2 regions of the Cellulosimicrobium sp. KWT-B genome follow, and region 2 is predicted to be linked to the other one. Evidence: riboswitches for the same ligand, from Rfam matches in the RefSeq annotation. Region 2 holds a riboswitch; the other holds the start of a gene.
The links. A riboswitch is a leader RNA that binds a small molecule or an ion and turns the genes downstream of it on or off. The one in region 2 is predicted to bind S-adenosylmethionine.

Region 1: it holds a riboswitch for S-adenosylmethionine, as region 2 does, so the genes downstream of both, B9L22_RS08735 (methylenetetrahydrofolate reductase) here and B9L22_RS03535 (ABC transporter substrate-binding protein) in region 2, are expected to answer to the same signal.

Annotation. Positions count from the first base shown of each region.
Region 1 is NZ_NEDO01000002.1:569,535-580,533, reverse strand. It holds gene B9L22_RS08780 (efflux RND transporter permease subunit) at 1-1,636, shown strand, start outside; gene B9L22_RS08775 (FBP domain-containing protein) at 1,620-2,126, opposite strand; gene B9L22_RS08765 (VOC family protein) at 2,615-2,995, opposite strand; gene atpC (ATP synthase F1 subunit epsilon) at 3,174-3,491, shown strand; gene B9L22_RS08755 (VOC family protein) at 3,496-3,894, opposite strand; gene B9L22_RS08750 (DUF2630 family protein) at 3,987-4,235, shown strand; gene B9L22_RS08745 (hypothetical protein) at 4,286-4,537, shown strand; gene metE (5-methyltetrahydropteroyltriglutamate--homocysteine S-methyltransferase) at 4,594-7,077, opposite strand; gene B9L22_RS08735 (methylenetetrahydrofolate reductase) at 7,110-8,171, opposite strand; SAM riboswitch class I at 8,177-8,279, opposite strand; gene B9L22_RS08730 (cation acetate symporter) at 8,369-9,892, opposite strand; gene B9L22_RS08725 (hypothetical protein) at 9,889-10,356, opposite strand; gene B9L22_RS08720 (LytTR family DNA-binding domain-containing protein) at 10,353-10,999, opposite strand, start outside.
Region 2 is NZ_NEDO01000001.1:809,623-820,621, forward strand. It holds gene B9L22_RS03500 (flavin reductase family protein) at 1-9, shown strand, start outside; gene B9L22_RS03505 (hypothetical protein) at 95-487, opposite strand; gene B9L22_RS03510 (aldo/keto reductase) at 599-1,624, opposite strand; gene B9L22_RS03515 (Dps family protein) at 1,864-2,349, shown strand; gene B9L22_RS03520 (ABC transporter ATP-binding protein) at 2,426-4,216, opposite strand; gene B9L22_RS03525 (ABC transporter permease) at 4,213-5,259, opposite strand; gene B9L22_RS03530 (ABC transporter permease) at 5,256-6,209, opposite strand; gene B9L22_RS03535 (ABC transporter substrate-binding protein) at 6,280-7,908, opposite strand; SAM riboswitch class IV at 8,012-8,125, opposite strand; gene B9L22_RS03540 (LLM class flavin-dependent oxidoreductase) at 8,302-9,399, opposite strand; gene B9L22_RS03545 (LLM class flavin-dependent oxidoreductase) at 9,533-10,651, opposite strand; gene B9L22_RS20400 (rhodanese-like domain-containing protein) at 10,766-10,999, opposite strand, start outside.

The DNA of each region.
Region 1 (10,999 bases), on a different contig from region 2:
GCTCCTCGTCGTGCTCGTCGTCGTCCTCGGCGGCCTGCGGGCCGGCCTGGTCCCGCTGCTCTCCGCGCTCGCCGCGATCGCGGTCGCGCTGCTCGTGCTCAGCGGGCTGCTCGGCGTCGTGCCCGTCAACGAGTTCGCGGTGAACGTCGTGACCCTGCTCGGTCTCGGCCTGACTGTCGACTACTCGCTGCTCGTGCTCGCGCGCTTCCGCGAGGAGCGCGCCGCGTCCCCGGGCCTCCCGCTCGACGAGCTCGTCGGACGCACGCTCGCGACCGCCGGCCGCGCCGTGCTCGCCTCCGGCCTCGCCGTCGCGATCTCGCTCGCCGGGCTCCTCCTGCTCGGCGACTCCCTGCTCTCCGGCATGGCGGTGGGCGGCGCGATCGTGGTGCTCGTCGCGACCGCCGCCGGGCTCACGCTCGTCCCCGCGCTCGTCGCCACGTGGCACCGCGCGATCCCCGCGCCGGGCGCCCGCACCTGGTCCCACCCGTGGACGGGCCGCGGCGGCGCCGGCACGCTGGGCCGGCTCGCGCGCACCGCGCAGCGCCACGCCGTGCTCGTCACGCTCGGCGCGACGGCGCTCCTGCTCGCGCTCGCCGTGCCCCTCGGCTCGCTCACGCTCGGCAGCTCGGAGGTCCGCTCGCTGCCCGCCGACGCCGAGGCGCGCCTCGCCGCCGACGCCACCACCTCCCGCTTCGCCGACCTCGGCGTCGCGCCCGTCACCGTGCTCGTGGAGGGCCCGGTCGACGACCCGGCGGTGCCCGACCTCCTCGACCGGGCCGCCGCCCTGCCCGGTGTCGAGGACGCCGTGCAGGACACCGGCTACCCGCCCGAGGTCACCGTCGTCGACCTCACGCCCGACGTCGGCCCGGGCGGTGACGCGACGGCCCAGGAGGCGCAGGACCTCGTGCACGCCGTGCGCGCCCTCGACACCGACCTCGAGGTGCTGGTCGCCGGACCGGCCGCCGAGGTCGTCGACACCCAGGAGCACCTCGTGCAGCGGCTCCCGCTCGCCGCCGGGGTCGTGGTGCTCGCGACCTTCGTGCTGCTCTTCCTGCTCACCGGCTCGCTCGTCGTGCCGCTCAAGGCCCTCGTGCTCAACCTCCTCACGCTCGCGGCGACGCTCGGCGTCCTCGTCTCCGTGTTCCAGCACGGCGTCGGCGCCTCGCTCCTCGGGTTCGAGCCGTGGGGCGCGCTCGACGTCACGACGCCCCTGCTCGTCGGCATGCTCGTGTTCGGCCTCTCGACCGACTACGAGGTCTTCCTGCTGTCCCGCACCGCGGAGGAGTGGCGCGCCCGCCCGCCCGGCGAGGACCCGCGCGTCGCGAACGACCGGGCCGTGCTCCGCGGCATCACCGCGTCCGGCCCGGTCGTCACGACGGCGGCCGTCGCCATCGGCATCGTGTTCCTCGGCTTCGCGGCGGGCGAGCTCGTCGCGATGAAGGAGGTCGGCGTCGGCATGGCCGTCGCCGTGCTCCTCGACGTCACCGTCGTGCGCGGGCTGCTGCTGCCCGCGACGATGACGCTCCTGGGCCGGTGGAACTGGTGGCCCTCCTGGCGCGGGGGAGAGCCCGGGTCCGCCGAGGTAGAGCCTGGGTCCGCCGAGGGAGAGCCGCGGTCGGTCACACGTCGCGCATGACCTCGGTGACGAAGCGCGCGGAGCGCTCGCGGAGGCCGTCGACGCGGAGCTCGACGAACAGCTCGCGCATCGACGCGTCGTCGCCCATCTCGGTGCGGGTCGGGGCCCGGCGGACGTTCTGCGAGCAGAGGAACTGCGTGCAGATGAGGGTGCCGACGGTGTTGCCGCGGCGCCCGGCGGCCCCGGCGCGGCGCGCCACGTAGAGGCTGACGTCGTCCGTCACGACGACGTCCTCGCACCACGCGCACACCGCGCGCTTGCGCCGTCCGCCCGTCTTGGCGTCGGTCGAGCGCAGCAGGACGCCGCGCGGCTCGCCGTCGACCTCCACGACGGCGTACGCGAGGAGCGGGGCCTTGCGGTCGCGCCACCCGAGGTAGTCGAGGCGGTCCCAGTCGAGCGTGTCGAGGTCGGGGAGGGTCGCCTGCGCGGCCTCGCGCTTGGACGCGTTGACGAACGACGCGCGGATCTGCTTCTCGGTCAGGGGGTTCATGGGTTCGCTGCTTCCGTGTCAGGACGGTCCGCAGCCCGGCGAGCGTGCACGACGACGCGTGCTCGCCCGGGCGCACGACGGCGCCGCCGGGGGCGGGGAGGACGGCGTGCCCGCAGCCGTCGCGTCGTGACCGGCGCGGCCGGGCGACGACGGGGTCGTCGGACGGCGGTGCGCCCCGGAGCGCGGCGGGCGTCGGGGACGACGGCCTGCGGCCCGGTGGTCTCAGCGGGTGACGGTGCGGGGGGAGAGGGCGCCCGAGCAGGCCGCCATGGCCACCTCGCAGCCTGCGGTGCCGTGCATCCGCGTCTCCTCGTCCCGTGCGGCGCGCCGTCGGCGCGATCCTGAACCGTGGTCGTGCCCGTCCGGCACGACGGACGGCTGCCCACGGCAACCGTCACCCTCGATGGTGCGCCTCGGCACCCGCCGTCGTCAACGTGATTGTCGCCCGGGTCGCCGCGCACCCCCGGCGCGACGGCCGACGCCGTCCCTCAGGACGTCGCCCAGACGCCCAGCTCGTTGCCGCTCGGGTCGAGGAAGTGGAACCGACGGCCGCCGGGGAACTCGTACGGGCCCTCGACCACCTCACCGCCCGCGTCCCGCACGGCGGCGAGCGTCGCGTCGAGGTCCTCGGAGAACAGCAGGACGAACGGACCGCCGCGGGTCACGTCGCCCGACTCGGCCAGACGCAGACCGCCGGCCTCGTCCGCGCCGGACTCTGCCGCCGTGCGGATCCCGGCGTACCCGGGGCCGTAGGGGACGAACTCCCAGCCCAAGGCCGCGCCGTAGAACGCCTGCGCGGCGGCGAGGTCGGTCACGGGGAGCTCGACGTAGTCGATCGAGTGGTGGATGCCGTGCGCGTGGGTGCTCATGCACCCATCGTGACGCGGGCCACCCACGGTCGGCGCGCGGGCCGCTCGCCGGCACCACCGCGGCGGGTGGTTCCCCGGTGACCTTCGGCCCCACCCGGGTGACGAAGTGCTGGACCCGGCGAGCGGATCGCCCGGCCAGACTCGGAGGTTCCGCCGTCCACCGTCCGGGAGGAACTCCGTGCCCGTCGCCCTGCCGTCCCCGTCCGAGACCGCCGCACCCGCCGGGGAGCGGCTGGTGTCCGTGGAGGTGGTGGTGCCGTCCGGGGTGTTCTGGGCGGGGGAGGCGCGGAGCGTGACGGTCCCCGCGGCGTCGGGCACGCTGGGCATCCTGCCGCGGCACCAGCCGGTCGCGGCGTCGCTCACGGCGGGCCGGGTGCGTCTGCGCACCCCGGACCGTCCGACGGCCGAGCTGCGGATCGGGGGCGGGTTCGTCGTCGTCGACCAGGACGAGGTGACGATCCTCGCCGACGACGCGACGTGGGTGCCGGCCCGCTAGCCCGCTACGCGGGGTCGGTCGTCGTCCCGAGCTGCACGACGACGACCCGGTGCCCGTCGGGGTCGTGGACGTGCGCGAACCGGTCGCCGGTCTCGGCGTCGGCGTCGGGCCCGACGAACGGCTCGACCCCGGCCGCGGCGAGGCGTGCGAGGGTCGCGTCGAGGTCGTCGACGTAGAGCACGAGGTTGGGCAGGCCGTGCCGGACGAGCGGCGCGCCGCCCTCGGGGAGCGGCACGAGCCACAGGCCGGGCTCGTCGACGCGTCCGGGGCCGACGTGGAGCAGCGGGAACCCTTCCGTCTCCCCCTGGAACAACGTGCGGAAGCCGAACCCGTCGGCCCAGAACGCGGCGCTCGCGTCGAGGTCGCGGCAGAGCAGGACCGTGCGCCCGATCGTCGTCGTCATGCGACGAGCCTAGGGCGCACCGCCGACGCCGCGCCCGCGTGGGGCCCGGCCTCCCGGGGCGCGCCTGCGCCGTCGGGCATACCGTGGACGGCATGACGACCGACGGCGGCATCCGCAGCACGATCAGCGAGCTCGTGGCGCAGGAGCACCGGCTCCGGGAGCAGCTCGCCCGGGGCGAGATCTCGGGCCCGCAGGAGCAGGAGCGGCTCCGCGCGATCGAGGTCGAGCTCGACCAGTGCTGGGACCTGCTGCGCCAGCGCGGCGCCGCGCGCGAGTTCGGTGGCGACCCCGATGCGGCGACGGTGCGAGACCCCGGTACGGTGGAGAACTACCTGGACTGATCGCCGACGGCGACGTCCGGCTCCCGTTCCGACCTCAGAAGGAGAACCCCATGACCACGTCCAGCGAGCAGGCGGCGCACAGCCCCCTCCCCACCGGGACCGAAGGGCGCGACATCCCCGGTCACGCGGGCGCGGTCGCACGGTTCGTCGTGGCGTTCGCGCTGTTCGTCGGCGGGCTCGTGCTCATGGGGTCGGGCATGTCCGGCGTCGACGGCGGTGTGTGGCTCTTCGTGGGCGGCCTCGCGGCGGCGACGCTCGCCTTCGCCCTCCCGATGGCGGGCACGGGCACGACCGAGCGCTGACACCCTCGACACGGAGGCCGGGTCCTGACGGGACCCGGCCTCCGGCGTCTCCGGGGTCAGCCGAGCGTGGCCCGGACGGCCTTCGCCGCGGTGACGAGGTGCTCGAGCGACGGCACGGTCTCCTCGTAGCGGCGGGTCTTCAGGCCGCAGTCGGGGTTGACCCAGACGACGCGCGGGTCGATCGACTTCACGGCGAGCTCCAGCAGCTCGGTGACCTCCTCCGTCGAGGGCACGCGCGGGCTGTGGATGTCGTAGACGCCCGGCCCGATGCCGCGCGAGTACCCGGCGTCGCGCAGCTCCGGCACGATCTCCATGCGCGAGCGCGCCGCCTCGACCGACGTCACGTCGGCGTCGAGGCCGTCGATCGCGCCGATGACCTCGCCGAACTCCGAGTAGCACAGGTGCGTGTGGATCTGCGTCGCCGCCTCCACGCCCGACGTCGCGAGCCGGAACGACCCGACGGACCAGTCGAGGTACGCCGGCTGGTCCGCGCGGCGCAGCGGCAGGAGCTCGCGCAGCGCGGGCTCGTCGACCTGGACGATCCCGATGCCGGCGGCCTCGAGGTCCGCGATCTCGTCGCGCAGCGCGAGGCCCACCTGGTTCGCCGTGTCGCCGAGAGGCTGGTCGTCGCGCACGAACGACCACGCGAGGATCGTCACGGGCCCGGTGAGCATGCCCTTGACGGGCTTCTCGGTGAGCGACGCCGTGTACGCGGACCACTCGACCGTGATCGGCGCGGGCCGCGTCACGTCGCCCCACAGGATCGGCGGGCGCACGCAGCGCGACCCGTACGACTGCACCCAGCCGTTCGCCGTGACCGCGAACCCGTCGAGGTGCTCCGCGAAGTACTGCACCATGTCGTTGCGCTCGGGCTCGCCGTGCACGAGGACGTCGAGGCCCAGCTCCTCCTGGATCGCGACGACGCGCGCGATCTCCTCACGCATCGCGGTCGTGTAGTCCGCGTCCGACAGCTCGCCCTTCGTCCACAGCGCGCGGGCGCGGCGGATCTCCGGCGTCTGCGGGAACGAGCCGATCGTCGTCGTGGGCAGCGGCGGCAGGTTCAGGCGCTCCTGCTGCGCGGCCGCACGCTCGGCGTAGTCACCGCGCGCGAAGTCCGCGTCGGTCAGCGCGGCCGCACGCTCGCGCACCGCGGGCACGACGACGCCGCTCGCCTCCGCGCGCGACGCCACCGCCGCGCGGGACGCCTCGATCTCCTCCGCGACGGCGTCGCGACCCTCGGTCAGCGCGCGGGCGAGCGTCGCGACCTCGCCGACCTTCTGGTCCGCGAACGCGAGCCAGTCGCGCAGGCGCGGGTCGAGCGTCGTGCCCGACGCCGTGCCGGGCTCGGCGAACGTCTCGTCCTCGACGTCGTGCGGCACGTGCAGCAGCGACGTCGACGTGCCGACGGCGACCGCGCCCGCACCGAGGCTGCGCGCGGCGGTCAGCGTGTCGAGCTTTGCCGAGAGGTCGGCGCGCCACACGTTGTGCCCGTCGATCGCGCCGACGACGAGCGTCTTCGTCAGGAGGTCGTCGTAGGGCGAGTCCGGAAGGTCCGCACGGACGGCGTCGATCGCGATCGCTTCGACGTCCGTGCCCGCGAGGGTCGCCAGGAAGTCGAAGGTCGCGCCGTCGCCGTCCGGCGACGTCTCCAGCCCGCCGAACGGCGTGGCGACGAGGATCGCGGGCCGCGCGTCCTGCGCCGAACCAGGGGTTGCCGCCGGGTTTGCGGACGAGGCCGCCGAAGACCCCGGGCTCGGCACCGGGCGGAGGTCGGTCGCGAGGGCGCGGTACGCGGACCCCACGGCGGCGGCGAGCTCGGTGAACGGCACGTCGACCGAGTCGGTGACGAGGATCGGCTCGTCGAGCTGGACCCACGGCGCCCCCGCCGCGGCGAGCGCGCGCAGCAGGTCGGCGTAGGCGGCGACGACGTCGTCGAGGCGGTCGAGCGGCGAGTACCCGGCGGGCGCGTCGTCCGCGGCCTTGGACAGCGCCAGGAACGTCACCGGCCCGACGACGACGGGCCGCGTCACGACGCCGGCTTCCTTCGCCTCGACGAACTCGCGCACGACGCGGTCGTCGACGAAGCGGATCGGGGTGTCCGGGCCGATCTCGGGGACCAGGTAGTGGTAGTTCGTGTCGAACCACTTGGTCATCTCGAGCGGGGCGTCGTCCCCCTGGCCGCGCGCCACGGTGAAGTAGCCCGCGAGGTCGAGGCGGCCCGCGTCGTCGGTCAGCGGCGCGAACCGCGACGGGACCGCCCCGAGGGCCGCGGCGACGTCGAGCACCTGGTCGTAGAAGGAGAACGAGCCGGGGACGGACGCGTCGTCGGCGCCGAGGCCGAGGTCGACGAGCCGGCGCACGGTCGCGAGGCGCAGCTCGCGGGCCGTGGCCTCGAGCTCCTCGGCCGAGGTCTTGCCGGCCCAGAACGCCTCGACGGCCTTCTTCAGCTCGCGGCGGCGACCGATGCGCGGGTAGCCGAGCACGGTGCCGGCGGGGAAGCCGACCGGGTTCTGGGTAGGGGAGTGTACGGAAGTGGCCATGATCGAAACCTCTTGCTGGTCCGGAGGACCGGTCAGACGGGCGCGCCGTGCGTGGCGGCGCTCGTCGTGGGCAGGGAGGTGCCGGTGACCCACGGCCCGCTGGCCAGGTCCGGGACGAGCGGGGCGGCGGCGGCGCTGGCGCCGCCCCCGGTCCCGACCGACCCGCCGCCGAGGTGGACACCCTCGAGCAGGTCAAGAGCGGCGCGGTGCTTGTTGAACGTGTACACGTGCAGACCGGGCGTGCCCGCGTCGAGGACGCGCTGCGCGAGGTCGACCGAGTACGCGATCCCGTAGGCGTGCTGCGCCTCCGGGTCGGGCAGGGCGTCGAGCGCGTCCAGCAGGTGCTGGGGCGGGCGCACGCCCGTGAGCTCCTCGACGCGACGGAGCCGCGCGGGCTCCGTCGTGGGCAGCAGCCCGGCGAGGATGGGGATCGTCACGCCGGCCGCGCGGGCCTCGGCGACGAAGTCGGTGTACGACGACGCGTCGTAGAAGAGCTGCGTGATCGCGAAGCTCGCGCCGGCCTGCTGCTTCTGCCAGAGGCGGCGCACCTCCTGGGCGCGCGTCGTTCCGGCGGCGGGGTTGCCGTCGCAGAACGTCGCGACGGCGATCGTCAGCGGCCGGGCCGCGCCGCGCAGCGCGACGGCCGGGTCGGACGCGCAGCGCGACGCCTCGACCTCGCGCAGCAGGGCGACGAGCTCGGTCGACGACCGGACGCCGTCGGGTGCGGGCTGCCAGTCCGGCTGGTCGCGCGGCGGGTCGCCCCGCAGCGCGAGGAAGCTCCGCACGCCCTCGTCGAGGAAGTCGGTGATGACCGACTCCACGTCCTCGCGCGACGCCCCGACGCACGTGAGGTGCGCGATCGGCAGCACGGGCGTGCCCTGGAGCAGGCGTCCGACGACCTGGCGCGCGGTCGCGCGGTCGGTGCCTGCGGCGCCGTACGTCACGGACACGAAGTCGGGGTGCGTCGCGACGAGACGGCGTGCCGTCTCCCAGAACTTCGGGGCCGCGTCCGGTCGGCGCGGGGGCATGAGCTCGAACGACACCGTGGGTCGAGGACGGCCCGGACGGTGCGCGAAGGATGCCTCTGAGGTCATGCGTCACTCCATCGACCCTGGCGTTAGCACCTTTGTCCTCGGGAGGCTTCCGTCGGCGGGTTGCTGCGGTGTCGTCGAGCCAGGACTCTCGACCGCTCTGGATGGTTGCCACGATCCTACGACCCATCCGACATGCGGTCGAGAGCGCCCGCCAGGTGAGATGCGGAGGGTCGTCGGCGCTCCCGGTGCGACGAGTCTCAGGCCCGACGGCGCTCGGGCACGTGCAGACGGCGGAGGAACCGGTCGGTGCGCAGCGGCGGGCCGCGCCGGTCGAGGAGCGACACGACGACGACGGTCGCCGTCGCGAGCGGGATGGTCCAGGCGGCGGGCTGGGCGAGCAGGGCGCGCACGACGCCGGGGACGCCGTCGGCCGTGTCGCCGGACGGGCTCCCGTACCCCGCGGCGACGAGCGCGGACGACGCGAGCAGCGCCGTCGCGCACAGGACGGCGCCCACGACCATGCCCGCCACCGCGCCGCGCGCGGTGAGGCCGCGCCACCACACGCCGAGCAGGATCACGGGGGACAGGGCGGACGCGGCGAAGACGAACACCGTCCCGACGCTCGTCACGAGGCCCTGCGGGATGGTGACGAGCGCGAACGCGAGCGGGATGAGCGTGCACGCGACCGCCGACCAGCGGAAGGACCGCACGGTGCCGCCGAACAGGTCCTGGCTCACGACGCCCGCCAGCGCGACCACGAGCCCCGACGACGTCCCGAGGAACGCGGCGAACGCCCCGGCGACGACGAGCGCGGCGAGCAGCTCGCCGCCGAGCCCGGGCACGAGGCGGGTCGGCAGCGTGAGGACGACCGTGTCCGCGACGCCGGGCGCCGCGAGGTCGGGCGCGACGACCCGCGCCACGAGCCCGAGCGTGCTCGACACCATGTAGAACACGCTGATCATGACGAGCACGACGACGGTCGTGCGGCGAGCCGAGCCGCCGTCGGGCGAGGTGTAGAAGCGCACGAGGACGTGCGGCAGGCCGGTCGTGCCGAGCAGGAGGGCGAGCAGGAGCGAGACGGTCGCGTACGCGTCGAGGCCGCCCGGCCCGGCCTCGTGGGGGAACACGGCGCCGGGGTCGAACGTGACGACGGCGCCGCCAGGCTCGAACGCCCCGCCGAGCGCCATGAGCACGAAGACGAGCGGCACCGCGAGGGCGGTGAGCTTGACCCAGAACTGGAACGCCTGGACGAACGTGATGGAGCGCATCCCGCCCGCGGCGACGACGGCGCTCACCACGACCGCGATCCCCACCGAGCCGACCCACGGCGGCACCGCGGCCACGCTCGTGATGACGAGCGCCGCCCCGTGGAGCTGCGGCACCACGTAGAGCCACCCGATGACGAGCACGAGCACGCTCGTCACGCGGCGCGCGACCACGGAGTCGAGCCGGGCGTGCACGAAGTCGGGGATCGTGTACGCGCCGCTGCGCCGCAGGGGGCCCGCGACGAACAGCAGGACGAGCAGGTAGCCCGCCGCGTACCCCACGGGGAACCAGAACGCCTCCGCGCCGGACAGCAGCACGAGGCCGGAGAGCCCGAGGAACGTGCCCGCGGACAGGTACTCGCCGCTGATCGCCGACGCGTTCCAGACCGGCCGCACGGTGCGCGACGCGACGAAGAAGTCGCTCGTGGTGCGCGAGATCCGCAGGCCGTAGAACCCGATGAGGCCGGTCGCGAGCAGGAGCAGCGCGATCGCGACGAGGGGCAGCGCGCTGGTCACGGCGCACCGCTGTCGTCGGGGCCGGGCTCGTCGGGCCCGCCCGCGCCCTCGGCGAGCGCGCGGTACCGGCGCTCGTTGCGCGCCGCCGCGACCGCGAACACGACCGCGAACGCGACGATCACCGGGTAGAAGCCGTACGCGTGCACGAGCCACGGCAGCGGCACGCCGAGCAGCACGACGTCGTCCAGCGCGGGCACGCCGCTCATCGTCACCGTGAGCAGCGTGACGACCGCGAGGAACGACGCCACGCACGCCAGCCCGAGCCGGAGCTGGGCCCGCACGAGCCCGCGCGTGTAGGCGGTCGCGGCGTCGTCCGGCTCGCCGGTCCGCGCCGTGCCCGACGGCGCCCCGCCCCCCGGGGCGGCGCCCTCGCCGGGGCCGGGGCGAGGGTCGGGGCTTGCGGCGGGGACGTCCGTGGACCGGACGCGCACGCGCGCGTCCCGCCGCGGGTCGGTGCCCGTCACGGCGCGCCCCGGTGCGGCCCGAGGAGCGCCTCGCGCACCGCGGGCACCATGCGCCGGCTCACCGGGACCTCGTGCCCGGCGACGACGAGCGCGGGCTGCGCCCCGCCGAACCGCGCCGCGGTCACGGCCGCGCGGTCCACGAGGTACGACCGGTGCACGCGCAGGAACCCCGCGGGCGCCCACCGCTCCTCGAGGTCGGAGAGCGGCTCGCGCACGAGGAACTGCTCGGTGTCCGTCACGAGCCGGGAGTAGTCGCCCTGCGCCTGCACCCACCGCACCGCGCTGCGCCGGACGAGGCGCGTCGTCGTGCCGACCGTCACGACGAGCGTCTCGTCGGCCGGGGCCGCACCGCCCGCCGGGTCGCCGGCAACCGGTGGGGGAGCGGCGGCGCTCGCGGGCGGTGCCGCCGCGTCGGTCGCGGGAGCGCGCCCCGCCGCCGTGCGCTCCGCGACGCGCTCGACGACGCGGTCGACGGCGCGCGTGAGCCGCTCGCGCCGCACGGGCTTGAGCACGTAGTCGACGGCCTCGACGTCGAACGCCTCCAGCGCGCGCGCCTCGTCGGCGGTGACGAACACCACCGCCGGGCGGTCGGCGAACCGCGAGAGCGCGCGGGCGAGGTCGAGGCCGGTCAGCCCCGGCATGT
Region 2 (10,999 bases):
GCGCTCTGAGCGCACGACGGGCGAGGGGCCCGACGGCGGACGTCCCGCCGTCGGGCCCCTCGCCCGTCCCGTGCCGCCCCTCACGGGTGGTCCGTCACCAGCTCCAGCCGCGCGCGCTGAGCTCGAGTTCCTCGCGGAACCGCTCGTCGTCGCCGGTGCGGAAGCCCGCGCGCAGGGGCGCGTCCGCGACCGGGAGCCCCGTGAGCCGGCAGGCCTCGCGCAGCAGCGCGTCGTAGGCGCCCTGGACCGCGAGGTAGTGGTGGGCGCGCGCGTAGACGTCCGGGTCGGCCTCGATGCGCCGGAGCTCCGCGGCGAGCGCGGTGAGCCGCACCTGGAGCGCGAGCGTCGTGAGCGGGTCCGGTGCCGCGGCGGCACGACGGCGCCCGCCTGCCCGGTGGCTCGGAGGTCGCCCGGCCCGGCGCAGCACCCACCACGCGGCGGCGGCCGTGCACGCCGTCGCACACCAGATCATGAGCAGCCACGACATCGGAGCCGACCTCTGCGCGGGGAGACCCACAGGACCTCTCCAGTCTAGGTCTCCCCGGCCCCGCGAGGCAGGGTGGGGGCCCCTTGTCCTCGCCGCCGCCCGCGCGGCGGGTCAGCCGTCGAGGAGGTCCGGCTGCGGGTGCCGCACGCCCTGGACGGCCGCGCGCGGGATCGCCGCGCCGATCGTCGCGACGTCGTCCGGCGTGAGCTCGACCGCGGCCGCCGCGACGTTCTGCTCCAGGTACGCGACGCGCTTCGTCCCCGGGATCGGGACGACGTCGTCGCCCTGCGCGAGGAGCCACGCGAGCGCGAGCTGCGCCGTCGTGACGCCGCGCTCCGCGGCGAGCTGCTCCAGGGAGCGCACGAGGCCGCGGTTGTGCTCGAACGCCTCACCGGCGTACCGGGCGTGGGCGCGGCGCACGTCGTCCTCCGCGAAGCCGTCGGTGGCGTCCACGGTCCCGGTGAGGATGCCCCGGCCGAGCGGCGAGAAGGGCACGAAGCCGACCCCGAGCTCGCGCAGCGTCGGCAGCACCTCGTCCTCCGGGTCGCGCGTCCACAGCGAGTACTCGCTCTGCACGGCCGTCACGGGGTGCACGGCGTGCGCGCGGCGCACGGTCGCGGCGGACGGCTCCGAGAGACCGATGCCGCGGACCTTCCCGGCCTCCACGAGGCCGGCGAGCGCGCCGACCGTGTCCTCGATCGGCACCTGGGGGTCGACACGGTGCAGGTAGTACAGGTCGAGGCGGTCGGTGCCGAGGCGGCGCAGGCTCGCGTCGACCGCGGCACGGACGTACTCGGGTCGGCCGTCGACCGGACGCCCGTCGGGGTGGCCGCCCGCGGGCGGGAGCCCGAACTTCGACGCGAGGACGATCTCGTCCCGGTGCGGCCCGAGGACCCGGCCGAACAGCTCCTCGTTGCGGCCGTGGCCGTAGACGTCGGCCGTGTCGAAGAGGGTCACGCCGAGCTCGAGCGCGCGGCGCAGCACGGCCTCGGCCTCCGCGGCGTCCGCGGGGCCGTAGGCGTCGGTGACGGACATGCCGCCGAACCCGACGGCGGAGACGGCGAGCGCCGCCCCGCCGGTGCCGAGCGTGCGCGACGGGAGGGTGCCGGGGGCGGGGGTCCGGGAGGTGTCGGTCATGGCCCCAGCGGACCACCGCGCGCCGCCGGGGGCAAGGGCGGACGCCGTCCTCTCACCTGGCGAGAGGACGTGACACGCCGGGCTGCGCGACGCGTCCCGTCGCAGGTCAGGCACGCCTCTCCTTGCTGGCGGGCGCGCGGAATGCCCCCTAGTCTGGAATGGTTCAAGTGAACGGCACCGACGGAAGCCGGGTGACCGCCGCACGATTCCGGGCGACCCCCGAGAGAGCGAGGAGCACCATGTCCGCACCCACCATCCACCGCACGACGGCCCGCTTCGAGGCGTCGGAGAAGCTCCGCGCCCACCTGCAGCGCGTGCTCGTCGCGCTCGTCGACCTGCACGTCCAGGGCAAGCAGGCCCACTGGAACGTCACGGGCCGCGGGTTCCGCGACCTGCACCTCCAGCTCGACGACGTCGTGGACGCCGCGCGCGAGCACAGCGACACCGTCGCCGAGCGCATGCGCGCGCTCCAGGTCGTGCCCGACGGCCGCACCGAGACCGTCGCGACGACGACGGACCTCTCGCCGTACCCGGCCGGCCTCGTGTCGGTCGGCGACACGGTCGACGCGGTCGTCGAGCGCATCGCGCAGACGGTCGAGGTCGTCCGTGCCGTGCACGACGACGTCGACGCCGAGGACCCGACGAGCGCCGACATCCTGCACGAGATCATCGCGGACCTGGAGAAGCAGGCCTGGTTCCTCTCCTCGGAGAACCGCGAGGCCTGACCCGGCCCGCCGCCGCGAGGTAGAACGGCCCGTCGCGAGGTAGAGCACGCCGTGTGCTACCTCGCGGCGGGCCGTTCTACCTCGCCGTGCGCCCCTGGCGCGCGTGGCGGCCGGGGATGGCCGCGACGAGCTCACGCGTGTACTCCTCCTGCGGGTCGAGCAGGATCTGCTCGGCCGCCCCCTGCTCGACGACGCGCCCGCGGTGCATGACGCCGACGTGGTCGGACACCTGGCGCACGACGGCGAGGTCGTGCGAGATGAACAGGTACGCGAGCCCGTGCTCGGCCTGGAGCCGCACGAGCAGCTCGAGGATCTGCGCCTGCACGGACACGTCGAGCGCCGAGACGGGCTCGTCGAGCACGACGAGCGCCGGGTTCAGGGCGAGCGCCCGCGCGATGGCGACGCGCTGGCGCTGCCCGCCCGAGAGCTCGCGCGGTCCCCGTCGGAGCACGTCGGGCGGGAGCGCGACGTCCTCGACGAGCGCACGTGCCCGGTCCGCCCGCTCGGACGGCGAGCCGACCCGGTACGCCCGGAGCGGCTCGGTGACGATCTGCTCGACGGTGAACCGCGGGTCGAGCGACGCGTACGGGGACTGGTAGACCACCTGGAAGCCGCGGCGCAGCGACCGCAGCCGCTCGCCGCGCGCCGTCGTGATGTCCTCGCCGGCGAACTCCACCGTGCCCGCGGTGGGCCGCTCGAGCCGGAGGGCGAGGCGCGCCGTCGTGCTCTTGCCCGACCCCGACTCCCCCACGAGCGCGTACGTCTCGCCGCGCCCGACCGCGAGGCTCACGCCGTCCACCGCGACGAGCGTCCGGTGCGCCGACCCGCGCGGCAGCGTGAACTCCTTGCGCAGGTCCCGCACCGCGAGGACGGGCGTGCCCGCGGTGTCAGGACCGGCGCCGTCGGGCACCGCGATCCCCTGGCCGACGGCGAGGCTCGCGACCGCGGCGCGGCTCGCCTCCGCGCCCGGGACGACGCCGCCGCCCGGCACCGCCTCGGGGGTGCCGCCCGCGACGAGGCGCGAGCTCGCGAGGCTCGGCGCCGCCGCGATGAGCTGCTGGGTGTACGGGTGGCGCGGGTCGTGCAGCACCTGCTCGGCGGTGCCCTCCTCGACGACGACCCCGTGCTCCAGGACGACGATGCGGTCGGCGCGGTCCGCCGCGACGCCGAGGTCGTGCGTGATGAGCAGGACGGCGGCGCCGAGGTCGCGCACGAGTCCGTCGAGGTGGTCGAGGATGCGGCGCTGGACCGTCACGTCGAGCGCGCTCGTGGGCTCGTCCGCGACGACGAGGCGCGGCCGGGCCGCGACGGCGATCGCGATGAGCACGCGCTGCCGCATCCCGCCGGAGAGCTGCGACGGGTACTGCCGCGCGCGGGCCTCCGGGTCGTCGATCCCGGCCTGGCGCAGCAGCTCGACCGCGCGCTCGCGCGCCTCCTTGCGCCGCGCGAGCCCGTGGATGACGAGCACCTCCGCGACCTGGTCGCCCACGCGCGTCACGGGGTTGAGCGACACCGTCGGGTCCTGCGGCACGAGCCCGACGTCGCGGCCCCGCACCTGCTGCCACTCCTTCTCGGAGAGCCGTCCGACGTCGCGCCCACCGAGGCGGATGGTCCCTGCCGCCACCTCGCCCCCGCGCGCGAGCAGGTGCAGGGCCGCGTGCGCCGTCGTGCTCTTGCCCGACCCGGACTCGCCCACGAGCGCGACGACCTCGCCCGCCCCGACCGTGAGGTCGACGCCGCGGACGGCGGCGTACGAGCCGCCGTCGCGCGTGCGGTAGGCGACCTCCAGACCGCGGATCTCGAGCGCGGGCGCCTCGCCCGACCTCGGGCCGGGACGCTCCTGGGTGGTCGGCGTCGTGGCGGTCATGCGTCCCCTCCGGTCCGTTCCAGGGCCCGCGCGATGCGGTTCGCCGACAGCACGACGGCGACGATCACGAGGCCCGGCATGGTCGTGAGCCACCACGCGGTGGCCAGGTAGTCGCGCCCGCCCGAGACGAGCGAACCCCACTCCGGCGCGGGCGGCGGCGTCCCGTAGCCGAGGAAGCTCAGGGCCGAGATGGCGAGCACGGCCGTGCCGAGCTCGAGCGCGACGAGCGCGAGCACCGGTCCCGTCGAGTTGGGCAGCACGTGCCGCCCCAGCACGCCGTACCAGCGCACCCCCGACGCGCGGGCCGCCTCGACGTACACCGACGTCGAGGTCCGCAGGACCTCGGCCCGCATGACGCGCGCGAACGTCGCGACGCTCGTGATGCCGACGGCGATCGCGACCTTGACCGTCCCGAACCCGAGCGCCGTGATGATCGCGAGCGAGAGCAGGATGCTGGGGATCGCGAGCAGCACGTCGACGAACCGGCCGACGACGTCGTCCACCCACCCGCGCACGAACCCCGCGAGCAGGCCGAGCAGCGACCCGGCGACGAGCCCGACCGCGACCGCGATGACGGTCGCGCCGAGCGAGGCCGACGCGCCGTGGACGACGCGCGCGTACACGTCCCGCCCCAGGTGGTCGGTGCCGAACAGGTGCGCGCCCGACGGCGGCTGCAGCCGGTCCGCGGGCACGCCCGTCAGCGGGTCGTACGACGTGAAGAGCTGCGGGACGACCGCCCACGCCGTGACGAGCAGGACGACGAGCACGGCGACGACCAGCCCGGGCCGCCGCACGGCGTACCGCGCCCCGCGGCGCCACCGGCTCGCCGTGCCCCGGGTCCGCACGCGGCCGTGCCGCAGGATCGCGCGCGCGTCCTCGCGGTCCTCGACCTCGATCTCCGCGGGCGTGCGCCCCTCGGGCGCGTCGGCGGGCGGGGCGTCGGGGGCGAGCGCGCCCGACGGCGGCGCGTCCGCCACCGCGGCACGGTCCGCGACCCGGGCCTCGTCCCGGAGCACGATGCGCACTCCCGGCCTGGTGCTCATGCGGCCACCGCCTTCTGTCGTGCGTCGATCCGGGGGTCGAGCAGGGGGTAGAGCAGGTCGACCACGAGCGTGATGACCACGAACACGAGCGCCGAGAGGACGACGACCGCCTGCACCACGGGGATGTCCTGCGCGTCCACCGACGTCACCGTGAGCCGTCCCAGGCCCGCGCGCGAGAACACCGTCTCGGTGACGACCGTGCCGCCGAGCAGCCCGCCCACGACGACCCCCAGCACGGTCAGCGCGGGGATCGCGGCGTTGCGCAGCGCGTGGCCGAAGTGCACGCGCGCGCGGCTCGCGCCCTTGGCGCGCGCCGTCTCGACGTACGGCTCGCCGAGCGTCCCGCGCAGGCTCCGCGCGAGCACCTGGGCGAGCGCGGCGCTCGCCGGTACGGCGAGCGTGATCGCCGGCAGCACGAGGCTGATCGCGCCCTGGTTGCCGATCGCGGGGAACAGCGGGAGCTGGAAGGAGAACCACTGCAGCAGGAGGAGGCCCAGCCAGAACGGCGGCAGGGCGACGCCGAGCGGAGGGAGCGACGCGAGCGCGTGGCGCAGCCAGGCCGCGCGCGGGAACGTGCTCGCGATCGCGATGCCGGCGCCCGCCACGACGGCGAGGACGAGCGCCGCGGCCGTGAGCCGGAGCGTCTCCGGGAGCGCCTGGAGCACGAGCTGCGTCGCGGGCGCCCCGGACGCGTACGACGTCCCGAAGTCGAGCCGCAGCGCGTGCCACAGCGCGTCGGCGTACTGCACGAGCACGGGCCGGTCGAGGCCGTACTGGGCGCGCAGGGCGTCGAGCAGCGCGGGGTCCACCTGGTCCGCCTCGCCCCCGCCGCTCGCCATGAGCGCGGCCGGGTCGCTGGGCAGCAGGTAGAGGACGAAGAACGAGATGGTGAACGCCGCCCAGAGCACGAACAGGCCCTGCCCGGCGCGACGCAGGACGTACCGGCCCATGGTCGGCCTCCTTCCGTGGGGGATGCCCGCCTGCCCGACGCCGCGGCGTCGGGCAGGCGGGCCCGGCGGGTCAGCCCTGGGTGACCCAGGCGTCGTAGAAGTCGAGGCGCGACGACGCCTCGAACGTCAGGCCGTGGACCGTGTCGGCGGCCGCGATGGTCGTCGAGAGCTCGTAGACCGGGATCGCGTGGCCCTTCTGCACGAGCAGGCGCGACGCCTCCGTGACGAGCTCCTGGCGCTCGGCCGGGTCGGTCGCCGCGGCCGACGCGTCGAGCAGGTCGTCGACCTCCTCCGCGTCGCGCTGGTTGATGTTGCGCGCGTTCGCGGAGAAGATCGTGCGCAGCACGTCCGGGTCGGAGCGCGTGAGGTTGTAGTAGTCGAAGTCGAAGTCGCCGCTCTCCTTGATCGCCTGCGACTCGGCGACGGTCACGTGCTGGAGCTGGAGGTCCACGCCGATCTGCGCGAGCTGCTGCTGGACCAGCTCGAGCGGCTCCGGCACCTGCCAGAACGTCACGGTCGTGGAGAGCTTCTGGCCGTCCTTCTCGCGCACGCCGTCGGCGCCCTCGACCCAGCCCGCGTCGTCGAGGATCTTCTTCGCGCCCTCGGGGTCGTAGGCGAGCTCGTCCGCGACGCTCTCGTAGAGCGGGGTCGAGTGCGACAGGACGCTCGTGGCCGGCTCGTCCTGCGCGCTGAGCACGGTGTCCGCGATCTGCTCGCGGTCGATGCCCTTGAGGATCGCCGTCCGCACGGCCTCGTCGCCCGCGAGCGGGCTCGACTCGTTGGGGAAGAGGTTGAACACGACGCCCGGGTTGGCGCGGTACTCGAGCCAGAACCCGTTCCCGTCGAACTGCGGGAGGTCGACGGTCGAGATCGCGGCCGTGGCGTCGATCTGCCCGGACTGCAGGCTGCCGCTGCGCACGCTCGCCTCGGGGATGACCTTGAACGTCACCGTGTCGAGGTAGGCCTCGCCCTGGTGGTCGCTCGCCTCCGAGCCCCACGCGTAGCCCGCGACCTTCTGGAGCACGATCTCCTGGTCCTGCGTGTACGACTTCACGGAGAACGGGCCGGAGCCGACGAACTTGCCGGCGCAGCGGTCCTCGACGCTCAGGTCGGCCGAGGACGGGGCGAGGAGGCCGAGCGAGAACGTCGACGTCGCCTGGAGGAACTGCGCGCTCGGCTCCGCGAAGTCCACCGTGAGGGTCTGCGGGTCGGTGACGGTCGTGCCCTCGTAGCCGACGAGGTACTGCGAGCCGAGCGACGCCGTCGCGCCGAGCGCGACGATCGCGTCGAAGTTCGTCTTCACCGACTCGGCGTCGATCGGCGTGCCGTCGGCGTACGTGGCGTCGTCGCGCAGGTGGAACGTGTAGCTCGACGCGTCGTCGTTCACCTCCCAGCTCTCCGCGAGCCACGGCAGGATCTCGCCCGTCTCCGGGTCCTGCGCCGTGAGCGACGCGACGGTCTGGCGGGCCGCCGCGATGGCGTCGTTGTTGCCGACCTGCTGCGGGTCGATGCAGTGCGAGTCGACCGTGAGGGCGAACGTCAGGTCGCCGCCCGCCACGGGCTCGCCGGACGGGCTGGGCGACCCGTCGCCGTCGGACGCGCCGGAGCCGCCGCCCGCGCACGCGCTGAGCAGGAGGCCCGTCGCGGCGGCCGCCGCGGCGACGGTCAGGGACCGGCGTCGGTGAGGTGTGGGGATCATGTCGTGCTGCTCTCCTCGTGTGCCGGCTGAGGACCGGCGATCGTCCGGCGCCGGTGGTCGACCGCGCCGGGCCCAGGGCCGGCGCGGCGGGGAACCCACCGGGGTGCCGTGCTTACCGCGCCGCGGGAGCGGCGCGGTCAGGTCGTTCCCGGAGCACCCCGTCACGTCGAAGGGTTGCTGGTCAGCGAGCCGGGCCTGCGTGCTGACGCTCGTCACCTGGGAGCAGGAAAGACAATCTCGACCGGTTGAGTCAAGTATCGAGACGGCCGTCCCGCCAGACGGACGGTTGTTTCCTGCTCCGCGACGTCGTGACCCGTCGGCGGGGCCGTCACGAGCACGGCGAGGGCCCGCCTCGCCAGGCGAGACGGGCCCCTCCGGTCCGGCGGGCTTACCTCAGGACGCCGTGAACCCCGCCGCGCGGCGGGAGTCGGCGGGGCTCCACAGGTCCGTCTTCACCTCGGCCTGCACGACGGGCACGACCTCCTCCGCGAACCGGCGCAGGACGTCCTCCTGCTGCGCCGCAGGGATCAGGTGGTTCACCGAGACGGACTGCAGGTCGTGCCGGTAGGAGGCGTGGTAGTCGAGGATCTTCTCCGCCACGCGCTCCGGCGACCCCACGAGCGCGGGCCCGCGCTCGACGGCGTCCTCGACCGTCCGGAAGCTCGGTGCCTTCCCGACGGCGTCGGGCCCGTACCCCCGGCGCGCCGCCGCCGCGACCTGGCCCTCGTAGATCGGGCGGTACTGCTCGATCGCCTCCTCCGTCGTGTCGGCGAGGAACAGCCCGCCCGAGCCCGACCCGACGAACCCGTACGCCGGGTCGTGCCCGTGCGCCGCGTACTGCTCGCGGTAGCGGTCGATGAGCACCTGGTAGTTCTCGCGCGGCTGCAGCGCGTTGGCGCTGACGATCGGGTCCCCGTACCGGGCCGCGAGGTCCACCGCGAAGCGCGACGTCGCCGACCCGTGCCAGATCCGGAACGGCCCGGCGAACGGTCGCGGCAGCGTCGTCGCGTGCTCCAGCGCGTGGCGGTGCCGCCCGCTCCAGCTCACGTCCTCCTCCGACAGCAGCAGGCGCAGCAGCTCGTAGTTCTCCTGGAGGTACTCGTACTGCTTGTCGATGTCCAGCCCGAGCAGCGGGTACTGCAGCACCTCGTTGCCCTTGCCGATGACGATCTCCAGCCGCCCGCGGCTCAGCTGGTCGACCGTCGCGAGGTCCTCGGCGACGCGGATCGGGTCGAGCAGCGACAGCACGGTGACGCCCGTGCTCAGCAGGATGCGCGACGTCCGCGCCGCGACCGCGCCGAGGATCACCGTCGGCGCCGACGACAGCACCTCTCCCGCGTGCCGCTCCCCCACCGCGAACGAGTCGAACCCGAGCTCCTCCGCGAGCACCGCCGTCTCCACGACCCGGTTCAACCGGTCGGACGGCGCGACCGCCTCCCCGGTCACGGGGTGGGGCGGGTTGAACACGATGTCGAGTACCTGGAACCGCACGTCCTTCTCCTTGTTGTTCGTCGTCGTCCGGGGGGGGCCGGTACCGGCGCGTTCGGCAGCTCCGGCCGTGATCGGCACCCGCAGGTGCCGAATCCGACCGGAGCTGCCGAAGCGGGGCGGGGTTGCCGATCTCTCAGGCCGCGGCGGCCTCGGCGGCGGCGGCGGCGTCGCGCTTCGCGACCTCCTCGCGGACGAGCGGGATGACGTAGCGGCCGAAGTCGACCGCGTCGTCCAGCAGGTCGTAGCCGCGCGCGGAGATGACGCGGACGCCGAGGTCGTAGTACGCGAGCAGCGCCTCGGCGACCTGCTCGGGCGTGCCGACGAGCGCGTTGGAGTTGCCGGCGCCGCCGGTGGCCTTCGCGGTCGCGGTCCACAGCGCGGTGTCGAAGCGCTCGCCCTGGGCGGCGATCTCGAGCAGCCGCTGAGAGCCCGCGTTCTCGGGCTTGTCGATCGGGTGCCGACGGCTGAGCTGTCCCCCGGCGGCGGCCTTGCGCGCCTCGATCCGGTCGAGGATGCGGTGCGCCTTCTCCCAGGCGAGCTCCTCGGTCGGCGCGATGATCGGCCGGAACGCGGCGTGGATGCGCGGCGGCGTCGTGCGGCCCGCGGCGGCGGCCTCGGCGTGCACGCGCGCGATCTGCTCGGCGGTGCGGTCGAGCGGCTCGCCCCAGACGGCGTAGATGTCGGCCTCGGCCGCGCCGACGCGGAACGCGGCGTCCGACGACCCGCCGAACGAGATGGTCGGGGTGCGGCCCTCGAACGGCTTGGCGTCGAGCACGAAGTCGTCGAAGTCGTAGAACGGCCCGTGGTGGTCGAACGGCTCGGCGCTCGACCAGGCCTGCTTGACGATCTGGATGTACTCGTGGGTGCGCGCGTACCGCTCGTCCTTGGTCAGCGTGTCGCCCTCGCGCCCCTGCTCGTGGTCGTTGCCGCCGGTGATGAAATGGACGGAGAGCCGCCCGCCGGAGAGCTGGTCGAGCGTCGCGAACGTCTTGGCGGCGTACGTCGGGTAGGACACGTTGGGCCGGTGCGCGAGCAGCAGCTCGATCGACTGCAGGCGCGCGGCGGTGTAGGCGGCGAGCGCGGCGGGCTCGGGGCCGGAGGAGCCGTACGCGAAGAGGACGCGCGTCCAGCCGTTGTCCTCGTGCGCGCGCACGAGGCGCTCGAGGTAGGCGGGGTCGAACGCGGCGGTCGTGCGCTCGGTGGTCTCCGAGGCGTCGTTGGTCGTGGCGATGCCGAGGAACTCGACGGGCATGAGGGTCTCCGTGGTGTCGGTGCGGGTGGTGCGGCGTGCGGTGGTGCGGCGTGCGGTGGTGCGGCGTGCGGTGGTGCGGGGGCCGGACGTGCAGGGCACGGTCCGGCCGCCGGCTCAGGGCCGGGCGGGCGCCGTCGGGTCCGGCGACGCCGCGGGCCCCGCGGGCGCGGGCTCCGGGGCCGCCCCGACCGGGTCGGACGCCGGGAGGCCGGCCTCCTTCCACGCGGGGAAGCCGCCGTCGACGTGGGACACGTGCGTGTACCCCCGGCGCGCGAGCGCCTCGGCCACCGGCCCGGAGCCGTTCGGCGACCCGCACACGACGACGACGGGCGTGTCGAGCGAGATCAC